Regions from separate parts of the Priestia sp. YIM B13490 genome, predicted to be linked through region 2. Evidence: a T-box and tRNA genes for the amino acid it is inferred to sense, from the RefSeq annotation. Region 2 holds a T-box; the other holds one or more tRNA genes.
The links. A T-box is a leader RNA that pairs with one kind of tRNA and senses whether it is charged. The one in region 2 lies ahead of thrS (threonine--tRNA ligase), so its partner is inferred to be a tRNA-Thr.

Region 1 (4,216 bases), on a different contig from region 2:
AAGACAAAAAAGAAAAAGTGGAAATCAATCTGGATTTCCTATCGCTTGTGTTATCTACAATTGGATTTGGGGGACTTCTATACGGATTTAGCTCAGCAGGGGATAAAGGCTGGGATTCTGTGGAAGTATACGGCACCATTATCGTAGGAGCCGTTGCGCTGATTTTATTTATTACGCGTCAGTTCAAGCTTAAAACACCTATGCTTGAATTCCGCATTTTTAAATATCCAATGTTTGCTTTATCATCAACGATTTCAATGGTGATTACAATGGCATTATTCTCAGCCATGCTGCTAATGCCAATTTATGTTCAAACGGTACGAGGCATTTCTCCGCTTCACTCAGGATTACTAATGCTTCCGGGTGCGCTACTCATGGGTGTGATGTCTCCGATTACCGGAAAATTATTTGATAAATTCGGAGCGCGTGCACTGGCTGTAACGGGTCTAACGATTACAGCCGTTACGACGTATTTCTTCAGTAACTTAGAGCTTGATACGACATATACAACGCTCATTACGCTTTACACGCTTCGCATGTTCGGAATGTCTATGGTGATGATGCCGGTTATGACAAACGGATTAAATCAGCTGCCGCAGCGCTTTAATCCGCATGGTACTGCGATGAATAACACGCTTCAACAAGTATCGGGAGCTATTGGTTCGGCTCTTTTAGTAACGGTGATGTCAAATCGTACAGCTACGCATGCAAAAGAGCTTGCTCAAGATGCAATGAGCGGAGCAGGAGCAGCGAATGCAACGGCAGCCGGGGCAGCTCAAATGAAAGAACAAATTGGGATGCAGGCAATGGTACAAGGAATTAACGATGCGTTTGCCGTCTCAGTAGTACTAGTGGTGGTTGCTTTAATTCTTTCATTGTTTATGAAACGCGCCACGCCGGCAAGTGAAGATGAAGTGATAAAGGAAAAAGCAGGACGCGAGCAGTTTGCTAAATAAAAAAGAAATCCCCGCTGAAACAGCGGGGATTTCTTTAGCTTGTATATCTAAAGCTTAAGCCCATTTTCTTTAATAATTTCCGGTAGCCGATGGACGTTTGATCAGCCATAATATGCGCTTCCATCTGCAGGTCTAAAGGCAAGTCTTCAGGCTTTTGGTTTTCAACCATTTCACGGTCTTCGTCAAAGACGCGAAGGTTAAAGTCATACACACCTTCAACGGGAGAATCTTTGTCAAAGTTTCGAGCGATTGGTGCGAATAAACGTGTTTCGCGGGCTGAAATAGGAGAGACTGCATTCATAATCCACAGTTCTGCGCCTTCTGGGAAGTATACTTTTAGCGTAGCTGTAAACGGCGGATAAACATCAAAGACGCGAAGCCATTTAAAATCAGGTGGATTTAAATGCTGCTGTTCTTTGGAATAATTGCTCACGGTGCTCGTATATTCTACATGAAGCCCATACTCTGTATCGCTTACTTTATATTTAGGCACAAAGGCGTTGTTTCGATCACCAAATGTGTCTGTGTGAACCCAAGCAAAATGAGCTACGTCTAAAAAGCCTTCCATTTGACGACCGGCCGAACCCATGATATCAAAGCTCGGACAAACAATTTGCTGAAAATCAGGGTCCTCCCACGCATCGAAGTAAGGCAGGTTATCTTGTTCTCCTGTCAGGGAAGTCCACACTAATCCAAATCGTTCAATAACTGGATAGACGGCCATACACAAGCGGGGAGAAATATTGGCATCAGGGTGAGCTGGAATCGACGTGCATGCACCGTCCGTTGCATAGCGGAAGCCGTGGTAAGGACAGACAATTTCATCATCTTCCACCCAGCCCATGCTAAGAGGGGTGCCTCGGTGAACGCATAAATCACGAGCCGCCACTACTTTGTGTGTGGTACGGTATAGAACTAGATTTACATCTAGCAGTTTTACGGACGTTGGTTTCTCTGTTACATCACTGCAGCGTGCGACGGGGTACCAATACTTAGCGAGCGTCGTCCAATCTTCCAGGCTGAACGTGCAGTCTCTTGGGTAGGGAGTTGCTGTTTTTGGTTTGGTCATGGTTGGTTGTTGTTCCATCTATTTTCTTCCCTTCTTTTGTAAGCTCTTTTACTAAGGGTAATATAAAAAAAGAAAATTCACACAATTTATGTAAGGAGTTCTAACATGAAATATGGAACTTTGTAGAAAGTGCGAATTTCAGAAGACGTAAATTAGAGAATATACCAATAAAAAAATTTAAAAAAGCGCTTCCTAAATAAATTTAAACGTGATATAATTTTCCAAGACGCTGGTGTAGCTCAGTAGGTAGAGCACTTGCATGGTAAGCAAGAGGTCGCAGGTTCGATCCCTGTCGCTAGCATACTAAAAAACCTTCTTTCTTGTTGAAAGAAGGTTTTTTTTATTTGTGTCGGCTTTAAAATTATTCTCCGAATTATTCTTTCCCTCCTTGTGAAAACTTTAACAGTTTGATAGCCTTATTAGGAGATTGTGAGAAAATATGCGTATCTTTTCCCCTGTGTCTTATGAATCATATTTAGAAATATTCTTAAAAGAATGTTTATTGCCTCTAAATATTGGGTACACGGAACTAGGGGTTAAATTTCAACAGGGAGTGTGAACGATAATTTGATTACGTTTAAGAATGTGTCAAAGCAATATCCAGACGGTACGACCGCCGTGAAAAATATTAATCTAGAAATTAAAGAAGGAGAGTTTTTCGTTTTAATTGGTCCGAGTGGGTGTGGGAAAACAACCACCTTAAAAATGATTAACCGTCTTCATGATATTACCGAAGGAGAACTATACATAAAAGATAAGCTCGTATCGGACCACAACATCCATGAGCTACGCTGGAACATTGGTTATGTTCTGCAGCAGATTGCTCTTTTTCCTCATATGACCATCGCTGAAAATATAGCCATTGTACCCGAGATGAAGCATTGGAAGAAAAACAAAATCAAAACGCGCATTGATGAACTGCTTACCTTGGTAGGACTAGACCCAAAGCAGTATCGAAACCGAAAGCCGTCTGAGCTCTCAGGTGGCCAGCAGCAACGTGTAGGTGTAGCACGTGCCCTCGCAGCTGATCCCCCCGTTATTTTAATGGACGAACCCTTTAGTGCCCTCGATCCGTTAAGCCGCGAACAGCTTCAGCAAGATGTTATTAGCTTAAAAGAAAAAATCAAAAAAACATTTGTGTTTGTTACGCACGATATGAGCGAAGCGATGACGCTTGGAGATCGTATCTGCCTGATGAAAGATGGGGAAATTGTTCAAGTTGGAACCCCGGAGGAATTCATCCAAAAGCCTAAAAATGAATTTGTAAAAACATTTATTGGAAATCAAGGCAATGCTTTATTTGAGACATTGGATATGTTTGTCAAAGAAAGTGAACAGCCAGACGTAGAACCTACTGAAGAGTTAGCTTCAACCGCCACTGTTCAGCAGGCAATGGACGCCCTTTACGACCATGAAGCAATAGCCGTGAAAAAAGGGAGCAAACGTATTGGCGTTGTAACGCGCAAAACTCTATTAGCGTTTCTTTCTGATAAAACGAAAGAAGGAGGAACGCTGTAATGAATGCACTAAGCACATTATTAGATCAACGAGGAGATGCACTGTTTCAAGCTCTTCTTGAACACATTCAAATTTCAGTACTGGCTCTTGTTATCGCCGTATTAATTTCAGTGCCGCTCGGACTGTACTTAACGAGGCATGACCGTATTGCTGAACCAATCATTGGCGTAACAGCCGTACTGCAAACCATTCCTTCACTCGCTTTATTAGGATTACTGATTCCTCTTGTCGGAATTGGAACCTTTCCCGCGGTTATTGCACTGTTTTTATATTCGCTTCTTCCTATTGTACGAAATACATATACCGGAATTAAAGAAGTGGACCCATCTTTAATTGAAGCATCCAAAGCCATGGGGATGAACTCGTGGAGACGATTAATTAAAGTAGAACTTCCTCTAGCACTTCCTGTCATTATGGCCGGAATTCGCACAGCGATGGTACTCATTATTGGCACAGCGACAATCGTGGCTCTTATCGGAGCGGGCGGACTCGGAAGCTTAATTTTGCTTGGTATTGACCGAAGCGATAATAGTTTGATTTTATTAGGAGCCATTCCAGCAGCATTATTAGCGCTTATTTTTGATGGAATTCTGCGAACGATTGAACACTCAGCTAAAAAAGGGTCCAAAAAACGCTCGTTTATTATGATCATCGTATTAATACTTATTCTTGT
Region 2 (4,216 bases):
AGCGCTGCAAAACCGCATACAATAGAAGCCAATATAAAAGAAAAAATAACGGCTGGTCCAGCATCGTTAGCAGCTACTAAGCCTGTTAATACTAAAACTCCTGTTCCGATTACTGCTCCAATACCAAGAAGAGTCAAATCGAATGCTCCTAATGTTTTGACTAGAGACTTGTTTTGACTTTGTTCTAATAATTGCTCGATTGACTTCTTTTTAAATAGTTTTCCCATTGCACTCTCTCCTCTCTGTTGCCACTCATCCATTAAAAACTTGAAAATAACGTCTTTTCCCATTTGGCTGCGCGTTTTTACTTCAGATACAGAAGTAATTATATAGAAATAATTACTAACTTGTCTATTAGTATACTAATATCATTATATATATTTCAAGAGTTTTTGTAAGCGATTTCTTAGTATTTCTCTATTTTGGATTTATAAACTAAATAAAGAGATTATCATTGTGCTTATGTATAATAAGTTTGAATAAAAATAATATTCTAAAAATTATTTTATATGTTTTTAGATAACTTTTTTACTAACTATCTTCAGATATAAATTCCTGACATAGAGATTATTTACAGAACGATGAATGTTTTATCTTACCGGGTGTTATAATGATGAAAACTGAAGTGTATGAAGGGCGGAGAAAGATGATTAACTTACTTATTGGCTGTATTTTACTAGCATTAGGAGTATACTTTATGTTTAAATTTCTTTTTTACTCTCCTTCTAAAAAGAAGCGAAATCAGCAAAACATAAACAAACCATCAGGTGAGGCTTCAGCTTCATCGCGTACAAACGATTCGAATGGAATAAGATAAATTTTTTTATAAAATACCGGCGTTTGTCTAAGGCAAAAGTTATACTGCTGATATATATTATCTTATACCCTTCTAGTTCAATATTCCCTTCATTTTGGTGTGAGACAAAATGAAGGGAATCACTATCCGACTTAAAAAATCGGATTTTTCTATTTAGTAAGGTAAATAGCTTCAATACACTCTGTTTGAATTCTTTTCTTTATTCAAGTATACAGCTGCCTCTTCCAAACTTACTGTTCCTATATTTTTCTTCCCGTGCTTTCGCATAGCAAGCGATTCATTTTCCACTTCTTTATCTCCTATCACAGCCATATAAGGAACTTTCAGCATTTCTGCTTCTCGAATTTTCAGCCCTATTTTTTCAATGCGATCATCTACTTCAACACGATACCCTTTTAACTCCAGCTCGTGTTTCACTTTATATGCATATTCCACGTGCGGCGGTGCAATAGGCAAAAGCTTAAATTGAACAGGAGCCAGCCAAAGAGGAAATTGACCTTCGTAATGTTCAATCAAGATGGCCATAAATCGTTCAACGGAACCGTATATAGCGCGGTGAATCATTACGGGACGATGCGGTTTATTGTCTTCTCCAATATACATACAGTCAAACTTCTCCGGCATTAAGAAATCAAGCTGAACTGTTCCGCACTGCCAGCTGCGACCTAAGGAATCTAAAATATGAAAATCGATTTTCGGCCCATAAAAAGCTCCGTCTCCTTCATTTACCTGATAGTCTAAGCCTTTTTCACTTAACACAGATTGAAGCGACTTTTCTGCTTGGTTCCATGTTTCAATATCTCCCATGAATTTTTCAGGTCGTGTGGATAGCTCCACTTTGTAATCGAAGCCAAAATGTGAGTAAAAGTCATGGATAAACGCTAGAATGCGGCTAATTTCAGCTTGGATCTGACTGAGCTTTACGAATAAATGAGCGTCGTCCTGTGTGAATGAACGGACTCTTAGCAAGCCGTTTAAAGACCCAGAAAGCTCGTGACGATGAACTAATCCAAGCTCTGCGTATCGAATCGGAAGTTCTCGGTAGCTTCTTCGCTTGCTGTTAAACAATAAAATGGCTCCCGGACAATTCATCGGTTTAATCGCATAGTTTTGTTTGTCAACATTTGAAAAATACATATTCTCATGATAGTGCTCCCAGTGCCCTGATTGTTCCCAGAGCTCCTGTTTCATCATGATGGGTGTTTTTATTTCTTGATAGCCTGCTTTATAATGCTTTTGTTTCCAGTAATTTTCTAACTCATTTCGAACAATCATTCCGTTAGGTAAGAAAAACGGCATACCAGGAGCTTCTTCCATTGACATAAACAGCTCCAGTTCTTGACCTAACTTTTGATGATTTCGCTTTTCTGCTTCCATTTGTTTTGACATGTTCATTCCTCCAATATGTTTTTATTCAACAAAAAAAACCGCATTCATCCCTAGTAAAGGGACGAATGCGGCCGTGGTACCACCCTAATTCCGTAAAATACTTATACGTATTTTACGCTTAAAAAGATAACGGTTTTACCGGGTGCGGTTTCAGTGTATACACATTCCCCGCCGCAGCTCCAAGGTGGTAAATTCATTTCGTTTTCTAAGGGTTCTCAGCCAGTGACCCTACTCTCTGTAAAGAAAATTCAAAAATGATTCATGTCCTTTTCATTGCTTGTATATTCTTTTTTCTACAAAAAAAACCGCACTCATCCCTAGTGAAGGGACGAATGCGGCCGTGGTACCACCCTAATTCCGTAAAATACCCATACGTATTTTACGCTTAAAAAGATAACGGTTTTACCGATTGCAGTTTCAGTTATGCACGTTCCCTGCAATAGCTCTAAGGTGGTAAATTAGATGATTTCTTAAGGGCTCTCAGCCAGTGGCCCTATTCTCTGCGAAGAAAACAGCATCCAATTCGTGTCCTTTTCATTGCCAAATACTGTTTATTAGTTGTTAAAAGCGATTATAGTGTATAAATTTAACAAAAGTCAAGAAGTAATTTTTTATTTTTCAAATGGTATAGAATTACTTTATGCTTGAATTTTTGAAAAGTTACTTAAGAATACACGGACTGAAAAAGTTTTTTATTATACTATTAACGACTACATTCCATTCTTATTTTCATAACAATAAAGGCGAAAAAGAAAGATGCTATAAGTCCTTATTTGTTTTATCTAATCGGGATTAATGAAGTGAAACCAATACTACCCCAAACCAGAACAAGTAACCTAACACAAGTATCATCAAGTTTTTAATTTATATACTAAAATATTAAATACACCTTTTTCTGCTCACGCAAATATTTAACTTAAATCCATAGAAACTATTTTTTATCTATCTTTAGACAAAAGCTCATCATGCATGCTTCCACTTTGCGGAAAAATCCGTTTTGTCCTGATTTGTTCTTTAAGAATAACGTCAAGCTGCCGCTGAATTTTCCTTGTTTCATTTGTCGAAAAATACGGGTGAGCCAGATTTACTGTTTCTAACGGATCCTTGGTCAAATTGTACATTTCAATTTGATCAGGAACACGGGTTGTTTTAAGGGTAGTAAAACTCACAGGGTAACCTCCATATTGCTCTCCGTGAATGAATTCATCTTTTTCGTCATCTGCTGACCAAAATTGCAGATTATCATGATAGCGAGCGTATTTCCAAATTTCCTTTCCTGCCGCTGACGAAAACTCGACAATGACCGCTTGAATGTGATTAGGCTGAACAACTGACGGGTAGCTTTCTCCTAAAAAATTTGTTTGGTGAAGTCCTTTTGTCGGGTCATCATCCGTCATGAAGAAAATCGCTGTTTCCTCTTGCTCAGCACACGTTTCTCCTCGAAGTATACCTGACAGGTCTCGCCCAACAAATGGATGTACTTCCGTATGACTTTTTTGTAATTGCTTTTGAATAGCGGAAGCATCTATATTAGCTAAACTAAGCATTGTCGGGATCAAGTCAAGCTGACTAGTCAGTGTGTCTGTACGTTGATAACTAGGAAACAAACGCTTGTTATGAATGAGAAGCGGAACGTGAATAGATTCTTCATACATGTTGTACCATTTTTGATGTAGTCCCCCGTGAGCTCCAAGCAAATCACCGTGATCAGACGTAAAAATAATAATTGTATTTTCATAGAACGAAGATTGTTCCATGGTCCGAAGAACTTTTAAAATTTGTTTATCAACATTTTTTTGCAGCTGATAATACAAGCGCCGGTAGAAGCTAGAATTTGGGGTTGGCTGCAGCGCTTTTGGATAGATGTATTTATAGCTGCTTTGAGCGCTAGGCTTTGTTTGTAAAGGTTCTCTAATGGTAGGTGGCGGATCGATGTTTGGAATCGTCTCATCAATAGAAAACTGAAACATAGGAAGGTGTTTGGTAATCGCTCCGAACAGCGCAATGTCA

Region 1: it has a tRNA-Thr gene. The T-box ahead of thrS (threonine--tRNA ligase) is inferred to sense a tRNA for this amino acid. The anticodon was not compared.

What each region holds. Positions count from the first base shown of each region.
Region 1 is NZ_JBHZOT010000001.1:206,101-210,316, forward strand. It holds gene ACFX4R_RS01035 (DHA2 family efflux MFS transporter permease subunit) at 1-956, shown strand, start outside; gene ACFX4R_RS01040 (aromatic ring-hydroxylating oxygenase subunit alpha) at 991-2,043, opposite strand; tRNA gene ACFX4R_RS01045 (tRNA-Thr) at 2,254-2,326, shown strand; gene ACFX4R_RS01050 (ABC transporter ATP-binding protein) at 2,593-3,543, shown strand; gene ACFX4R_RS01055 (ABC transporter permease/substrate-binding protein) at 3,543-4,216, shown strand, end outside.
Region 2 is NZ_JBHZOT010000003.1:576,889-581,104, reverse strand. It holds gene ACFX4R_RS12870 (amino acid permease) at 1-227, opposite strand, end outside; gene ACFX4R_RS12865 (hypothetical protein) at 614-817, shown strand; gene thrS (threonine--tRNA ligase) at 989-2,206, opposite strand; T-box leader at 2,261-2,489, opposite strand; T-box leader at 2,528-2,753, opposite strand; gene ACFX4R_RS12855 (sulfatase family protein) at 3,145-4,216, opposite strand, start outside.